Regions from separate parts of the Priestia sp. TGN 0903 genome, predicted to be linked through region 1. Evidence: riboswitches for the same ligand, from Rfam matches in the RefSeq annotation. Region 1 holds a riboswitch; the other holds the start of a gene.
The links. A riboswitch is a leader RNA that binds a small molecule or an ion and turns the genes downstream of it on or off. The one in region 1 is predicted to bind preQ1.
Positions count from the first base shown of each region.

Region 1 (4,215 bases):
TTATTCCATGCGAAGGAAAAGAAAAACAGCACGATATCATCGGAGTAGAAATGCTTCGAACGAACGTGAAGGTAACGGCTTCTATGAAAAACCATAAGCCTCATATTCACGTGGATTTAAAAGGTGAAGCAAACGTGGCAGATGTAGAGTGTCAAGTAAACTTACAGGACCCAGCTGTAATCAATATGCTCGAACGAAAAACAGCAGCGGACGTAAAAGAAAAAATGAATGACGCAGTGGAAAAAGCTCAAAAAGATTATAAAAGTGATATCTTCGGTTTTGGAGAAACGTTTTACAGACAAGATGTAAAGAGATGGTACAAAATGAAAAGAGACTGGAACAGAATTTACGCAGAAGATTTAACCGTCGATTTAGATGCCAAAGTTCAAATCCGTCGCTTAGGCACGTTAAATAACTCATATATGAAGCAAATGAAGCATTAAGGAGAAAGAAAATGGAGGGATTTATCGCCTTACTCGTACTTCTTGCTTATTTGACTAAAAAAATTATGATTAACTTCCGAAAGGAAAAGTATTACCGTGAAATCGTTGTCTATCTTTGTCTTATAGGTATGGGTTTATTCTTTTGGGGAGCCATTACACTCCGTAAAGAAGTACCTACGCCTCTGTACTTTTTAGAGGAACTCATTAAGCCTCTTACTAAAACCGTTCATCATCTGTTATTTACGTAAGCATGTAGGAGAGAAGGGGTGTATGATGCAAATAAAAGAATTTATTACTCCGAAACAACTTCTTTTTCTCATTTATTTTTTTTGTATCGGAAGCGCTATTTTGGCAGTTCCGGCTACGTTATTAGAAACGAATAGACAAAATGCCTGGGTATGTAGTGTGCTTGCTATTGGCTTTGCCCTTTTAATTGTTGCGGTGCTGTTATGGCTGATGCACCGTTACCCTCAGCAAACGTTCATTGAAATAGCTAAAAAAGCGCTAGGTCCTTACGCCGGAGCGTGTATGTCTCTTATTTACATTTTTTTTATGTTCATTCAATCTACGTTTTCCCTTCGAGATATCAGTACATTTATGACGACGCAAATTGTCCCTGAAACGCTGCCTACGTGGATTCATGCTCTTGTGATTTTAGCGGTTATATACGGAGGGTATTTAGGCATTGAAGTGATAGCGAGAACCGCGGAAATCTTTTTACCGTGGATCGTCGTCCCTTTTTTATTGTTAATTTCGTTAAATATTCCTCAGATGAAACTGGATCGTCTTTACCCTTTGTTTGAATTCCGCATGGATGATTTAGTGTTAGGGACCACGTATTTCTTAGGAAATCCGTTTATGGAATTGATTTTTGTGCTAATGATTACGCCTCATATAAAAGATGGCAAAAAGGTAAAAAGAATGATTGTTATCGGCACTGTGGCATCGGGCTTGACGATTACGATTGCAGTTGCGGCTTGTATATTAGCTCTTGGCGCGAATATTGCATCAATGCACAGCTACCCAGTTTATTTATTAGGAAAAATGATTTCGTTAGGTGCAACGATACAGCATGTTGAAGTATTAGTAGCTATTATTTGGATGTTATCTATCTTTTTTAAAGTTGTCATTGTGTTCTATGCTATTCAGTTAAGTATCGCTCAATTATGTAATTTACGGGTGCGCAATTTTTTGAGCTTTCCTTTAGGTCTAATCATTACAGGCGTGGCGTATTACATTATTCCAAATACAGCATACTTCAATTATTTTGAAAAATATTACTGGCCGTTTTATTTATTTGTACTAAGCGTCTGTTTTCCGTTGTTATTTATTGCGCTTTCTTATATAAAGAGAAATAAGGCAGCTAAAGGTGATAGAAGCCAACAAACATAGCATTATTTATACGTATGTGGTATAGTATACGATGACAATTCAAGAAGAAACGCCGTACACGTTTGTATATGTACGGGAGAGGTTCGAAAACTCCCTCTATAAAAAACTAAGATCATCGTTGATGACAAAAGACACGGTTTTAGCGTGTCTTCTTTCACGTGCTTTTCTATCAACACGTCTTTTTGACGTGTATGCTGGCGAGGACGTGTATCTTAGTTGCTTTTTAGGGAGATTGCTGGAAAAGAGCAGTCTCTTTTTTGTGTTATAAAATTAGTCACAAAGGGAACGAACGGTTCAATAAAGTTTCTTCTTCTTTTGATTTCAATCAAAAAGGAGACGAACAATAATGATGAAAAATGAAAAAGCTATTGTTGTATTTAGCGGAGGTCAAGATAGTACAACATGTCTATTTTGGGCTTTGAAAAACTTTAAAGAAGTAGAAACGGTTACTTTCCAATACGGTCAGCGTCATAGTCAAGAGATAGAGGTAGCAAAAGCTATCGCAGCTGATTTAGGTGTGAAGCATACCGTCCTAGATATGTCACTTTTAAATCAATTAGCACCAAATGCCTTAACGCGAGATGATATTGAAATTGAGCAAAAAGAAGGAGAGTTGCCTACAACGTTTGTGGATGGCCGCAATCTGTTATTTTTATCATTTGCTGCCGTACTTGCTAAAAACAGCGGAGGCCGTCATATCGTAACAGGCGTTTGTGAAACTGATTTTTCGGGATATCCAGACTGTCGAGACGTATTTGTGAAATCGTTAAACGTCACGCTTAATTTATCAATGGACTTCGAGTTTGTGATTCATACGCCGCTTATGTGGATTGATAAAGCAGAAACGTGGGCGTTAGCGGATGAGCTAGGAGCGCTTGAATATGTGCGTGAAAAAACATTAACGTGCTACAACGGTATTGTTGCTGATGGGTGCGGCGAATGTCCCGCATGTCAATTGCGAAAACGCGGGTTAGATCAATACTTGCAAACAAAAGAAGGAGGAGAAAAATAATGCTGCAACAAATGTATCCTCAAGTCTTTCATGACTATGAATATGAATTGAACAAAGATATGCAGTTTGCTGCGGCACATTTTGTTCCTCATACAGAAGCAGGAAAATGCCGTCAAGTCCATGGACATACGTATTTTGTAAATTTAACTGTTGCCGGAGATACATTAGACGAAGCGGGCTTTTTAGTAAACTTTGCGCTATTGAAAAAAATTGTTTCTGGTCAATTTGATCATACATTATTGAACGATCATTCTATCTTTAACGAAGAAAATCCAAATGATTTTCCTACAACTGAAGTTGTTGCTCGTAAAATTTATGAGTTGGTTCAAGAATATCTAGACACACTACCAAATAAGCCTTCTTGCGTACAAGTATTCGTGCGGGAAACGCCGACAAGTTACGTAGTTTACCGCCCAAAGAAGGTGAAAAAACGTGGCTAATACAATTCCAGTACTTGAAATATTCGGCCCAACGATTCAAGGGGAAGGAATGGTTGTAGGACGTAAGACGATGTTTGTTCGTACCGCAGGCTGTGATTATTCCTGCAGCTGGTGTGATTCAGCTTTTACATGGGATGGATCAGCTAAAAACGATATTCGTCAACTAACAGCAGAACAAATTTGGACGGAGCTTAAAGAAATTGGAGGAGAGTGCTTTGATCACGTCACCATTTCTGGAGGAAACCCTGCGCTTATCAAGGCGATTGGTTCACTTGTAGAGCTTTTGCACAGTCATGGGGTAAAAGCAGCTCTTGAAACACAGGGAAGCCGTTATCAGGATTGGTTCCTAAAGATCGATGATTTAACGATTTCTCCTAAGCCTCCAAGTTCATTAATGAAAACAAATTTCTCCGTATTAGACGATATTATAGAGACATTAATAAAGGAAAAACGCATGGCGCACATAAGCATAAAAGTCGTTGTATTTAATGATGAGGACTTTGAGTATGCAGCGTCTGTTCATGAACGTTATCCTGAGGTTCCATTTTTTGTTCAAGTAGGCAACGAGGACTTAACGACAATCGATAATGCGTCGTTAACACAAGAATTGCTTAAAAAGTATGAGTGGTTAATCGACAAGGCAGTGGCAGCTAAAAACATGAACGATGTAAGAGTTCTGCCGCAGGTTCACGCCCTTGTTTGGGGAAATAAACGAGGCGTGTAAGCGCATAGCAAAAAATTTACAAAGAAAAATAAAAACAGATATATACAAAATAAAAAAACGCTGTTAGAATGACAATCGTAGAAAGAGAGGAAATGCAAATGAGCGGTCGAAAAGATGAAGAATTAGAAGGTGTATCACTCCTTGGAAATCAAGGAACAAACTATTTGTTTGAATATTCACCAGAGATTCTAGAAGCATTTGATA
Region 1 is NZ_JBOZGL010000004.1:126,494-130,708, reverse strand. It holds gene ACRPLY_RS15185 (Ger(x)C family spore germination protein) at 1-443, shown strand, start outside; gene ACRPLY_RS15180 (hypothetical protein) at 455-691, shown strand; gene ACRPLY_RS15175 (GerAB/ArcD/ProY family transporter) at 714-1,835, shown strand; PreQ1 riboswitch class I at 1,908-1,951, shown strand; gene queC (7-cyano-7-deazaguanine synthase QueC) at 2,182-2,847, shown strand; gene queD (6-carboxytetrahydropterin synthase QueD) at 2,847-3,287, shown strand; gene queE (7-carboxy-7-deazaguanine synthase QueE) at 3,280-4,011, shown strand; gene queF (preQ(1) synthase) at 4,110-4,215, shown strand, end outside.

Region 2 (4,215 bases), on a different contig from region 1:
CGCTGCCTTTACAATTGGCGTAGGTTTAAGCATAGGATCCGTAATGACGCTTGCTTTAAATCAAGTACCTAAACCGCTTCACGCTCACGGTTCAGCCATTTCAAATACGATTAACCAAGTTTCAGGCGCAATTGGACCCGCTTTGTATACAAGTATTATGACAATGGCTTCTCAGCACTTTATTCAACAATCAAATGAAACGAATAAAACGCTGTTACAAATAAAAAGTATGACAAGCGGGGTCCATACCGTCTATTATGTAGCCATCGCTTTCGCTATCGTTTCGTTCCTGCTCGCTCTTACGTTAAAGAAAAAAGACCAGCAGCTGGAGACGCAATAAATAAGAAACTAACAAGAGCTGCTCAAGTCATGAGCAGCTCTTGTTACATGCCGAATTTATATTACAAATGTAAAAGCAATCATAGATACTATGAAAGCAAGAATAATAATACCTCTCTTTTTTTCTGTTTTCCATGCTTCAATAGCGCCCGCGATACCACCAATGACTAAAATAAAAGTACCTATAATGTGCAGAGGCAGCAGCGATAATACTCTACCTAAACTCGCCATCACTCCTCCAATCAATATAAAGCCTGTTGTTATAATCGATTTTAATGATGTTAAGTCTCGTATAGCTTCTTGTTTTTCAGTCTTACTCAGTTTAAAGTACTCTATTATACTAAAAGCAGCGGGTGTTCCCCATAAAATAAAGAAGCTAACTAATCTATCCGTGTCTACATTCACTGTTTATTCACCACCGCTATTAGTTTCTTATACACTTTTCCTAACCCATTTTTTAGAGATAAAAAAAGCGGCTGTAGCTGCTACAGCGGGAATCATAAAAGCAAAGCTACCAGAATAACTGCCAAACGTTACTTTACTTGATAATCCTTCGATTGAGCTCCACATAGTCGAACTTTCTGGAACATATAAGAGCGTAAGAATCATTCCTGATAGCAGTTGAAAGCTACCCAAGAAAACGATGAAACTAATGATAAATAGTCCATATCTCTTCACTAAAATCTCCCCCTTGATTTATATACGATTTCACGCTTCATAAGTTCCATCATTTAACAAATCCATGTATTATTCTCGCTTCAAAGATCCTCCAAAAGAAAATTGATGGTAGTCATCGATCTTATTCCAATATCCTATGCACTTTACGTCAGGCTCATCAATAGCTAACGCTTCTTTATTAATTCCTTTATAAGGAAGAAATGCAGTCAACTTTACCTTTTGTTTTGGCTTAATATTTAACTTATTGCCTTCTGCTAACACCTTAAATTTATTTTCAGAATAACCGTTTTTTATTTTTAAAGGATAGGATAAAAAGACATTGTTTTGTTTGATGGTCAAATCGCTCTTGTTTACGAATTCCAATTCATACGAAATCCCTTGCTTCATCTTTTGTTCTTTGATGACGTTAATATGGATCTTTTCTAGTTCTCTTAAAGGAACGTTGTCTTCTTCTTTTGAACACCCGGCAAATAAGATAGCTAACACTAATAAAACAAGAATTCCTAACTTTCTATTCAAAAAATAATCCCCTCTCTCGTAACAAAGATTATTTTACAATTATAACTCAAAAAAGTTATTTAATGGTAAAAATACACAATTAAAAAAGCAAACCTTGTCGGTCTGCTTTTTTAATTGCTACGCATAGGTAATGTGTTGTTGTGCGAAAAACTTTTCGATAAGGAGTTTGCCAACTATATGTACATCGTAACAAAAGAAAAAAGAACGCGCTGTGAGATTTGTCACTTCTTCTTTCAAAATAATCTAATTGAATACTCGCTATTGCGTTACGCAAAAAGAGCAGAACGCAATAGCGACCTGCTCTTTTTACATGCTAGATATGGGTAATTTGTCCATGCGTGAAAAGCTCTTCAATAATAAGGGGTTTATCACTACACTTATAGAATAACAAAGATAAAAAGATGCGGCTGTGAGATTTATCACAGCCGCATCTTTTTATCCAACTAGCTTATTAAATTGTACACGTTTATTAATGGCCGCCATAATTGGTGCTCCAACAAGCATAACCACAAACTCACCAACAGCTGTTGTTAACCACGTAAAGAAAAATGGTAAATCAAATGCTAGGTGCAGTTCAAACGCAATAATAAACATCGTAAACGTAAACACAAGTGTATTAATAAGCATACGAGCCCACATATTTTTAATGTAGCGCATAGAAAAAATGGTAATGAGTAATGATAGTACAGATTGTCCTACCCCAAACACCAGATCATAAGCGACCATTGGTGAAAAAAACAAATTCGTCAGAAATACCCCTAGTACAATGCCGTACACGTACTTTTTATTAAATACAATCAAATGATTGAACATTTCTGATATACGAAATTGGATATTGGTGAAGCCAAACGGCTGAATTAACATGCTAACAGCAATATACATAGCTGCTAAAAGACCGTTGACGCAAAGTGTTCTTATATTCATCTTACTATTCTCTCCTTAGTTTTTTAACGTGGGATGGTTACGAACCACGTAAACACTCAAAGAATCATACAGCAAGCTTAAGCTTTCGTCAATCTAGCTGTTTGCAAACTACTGCTGCTTTCATGTCTTCCATATTGACTGCTCTTTTTTCTTACTTTTCTTTAGTATAAAATAGAAGACGTATCCGTATACATAGGTGACATAAAGTAGTTAACCCTTTTGATTTGAAATACGAAAGGATTTGTAGCGATGTTAGATAATACAGATAAGCGCATACTAGAAGAGCTATCAAAAAATGGACGTATGAAGATGAAAGAATTAGGAGAAAAAGTGCATTTAACCGGACAAGCCGCTTCTGCTAGAGTATTAAAGTTAGAAGATGAAGGCATTATCAAAGGCTATACAATTAACATTGATGAACGAAAACTTGGCTACACCGTCCATGCATTTTTAAATATCTATACGCAGAGCATTCATCACCACCCCTACCTTACATTTGTAAAAAGTCAGAAGAAGTACGTTATCAACAACTTTAAAATTAGCGGCGATGGCTGCTACTTACTAGAATGCAAATTTCATTCAAATGAAGAACTAAATGATTTTTTGACAGAGCTAAATCAGCATGTGAATTACAAACTTTCAATCGTCATTAACAAATAAATTTTTTTAAAAAATAAAGGTATATTAATTTATGAAAATGGTAATCCTAATAACGTATTCCCCCTATTCCAATAAATTTGAAAATCCTTTGCGCCGTCGCAAAGGATTCTTTTTTTATGTAGGAAACCGCCTTCTATTTTTTGAAAAGTTGAACATCTCTCATAGCGTTGACATAGCGGTCAGAGGTTTATATAATCGGTGACATCAAAGCATAGAAAAGCAGACTCAAGACATTATACACGTATCGTAATTCTTCGTCTTAGAAGTTGATCAGTTTTATAACTAGACAATTTCTAAGACGTTTTTTATTTTATCATTTGTGAAACACTAGTAAAAACAAAATTCCACGTGAAAATATCCTAATGATCAGGGAGGTTTGCATATTGAAAACAATCTATAAAGACATCATTTTAATTATTGCCGGAGCGCTTTTAGTTGCTGCATCCATTGATTTTTTCGTCATTCCAAATAAATTAGGTGACGGAAGTACGGTTGGTATTGCTCTTGTTTTATATTATTTATTTCATATCCCTACAAGTATCAGCACATTTCTTGTGAACCTTGTATTCATTGCCTTAGCTTATAAATTTCTAACTAAAAAAACCATTCTCTATACGATTCTAGGAGCTGTCATGACGTCCGTTTTCTTAGGTCTGGTCAGCTATATTCCTTTTCACGTTCACGACATGATTTTAGGAATTGTATTCGGGGCTTTACTAATGGGAACAGGACTGGCACTCATTTTTATCGCGGATGGATCTACCGGCGGCACAACTCTTTTAGCTTATTTATTAAACTACACAAAAGGCTACAATATCTCGAAAAGCATGTTCTACATGGACAGCGTCATTATTTTAGCATCGGTTTTTGCTATTGGCGTCAACAATACCCTCTATACTTTTATATTCGTCTATCTTTGTGCTAAAATCGTCGATGTTGTTATCGAAGGTTTCCACAACAAAAAAGCAATGACGATTATGTCTGATCAGTACAAAGACATTGCGCAAGTGATCACCAGTGAATTTGGAAATGCAGCTACCATCTTTTATGGATATGGCTACTACGCCAACAAAGATAAACGCATTATCTACGTTG
Region 2 is NZ_JBOZGL010000008.1:107,941-112,155, forward strand. It holds gene ACRPLY_RS22810 (MFS transporter) at 1-340, shown strand, start outside; gene ACRPLY_RS22815 (hypothetical protein) at 397-744, opposite strand; gene ACRPLY_RS22820 (hypothetical protein) at 772-1,017, opposite strand; gene ACRPLY_RS22825 (hypothetical protein) at 1,087-1,536, opposite strand; gene ACRPLY_RS22830 (QueT transporter family protein) at 1,972-2,460, opposite strand; PreQ1 riboswitch class I at 2,470-2,514, opposite strand; gene ACRPLY_RS22835 (Lrp/AsnC family transcriptional regulator) at 2,710-3,120, shown strand; gene ACRPLY_RS22840 (YitT family protein) at 3,504-4,215, shown strand, end outside.
Region 2: it holds a riboswitch for preQ1, as region 1 does, so the genes downstream of both, ACRPLY_RS22830 (QueT transporter family protein) here and queC (7-cyano-7-deazaguanine synthase QueC) in region 1, are expected to answer to the same signal.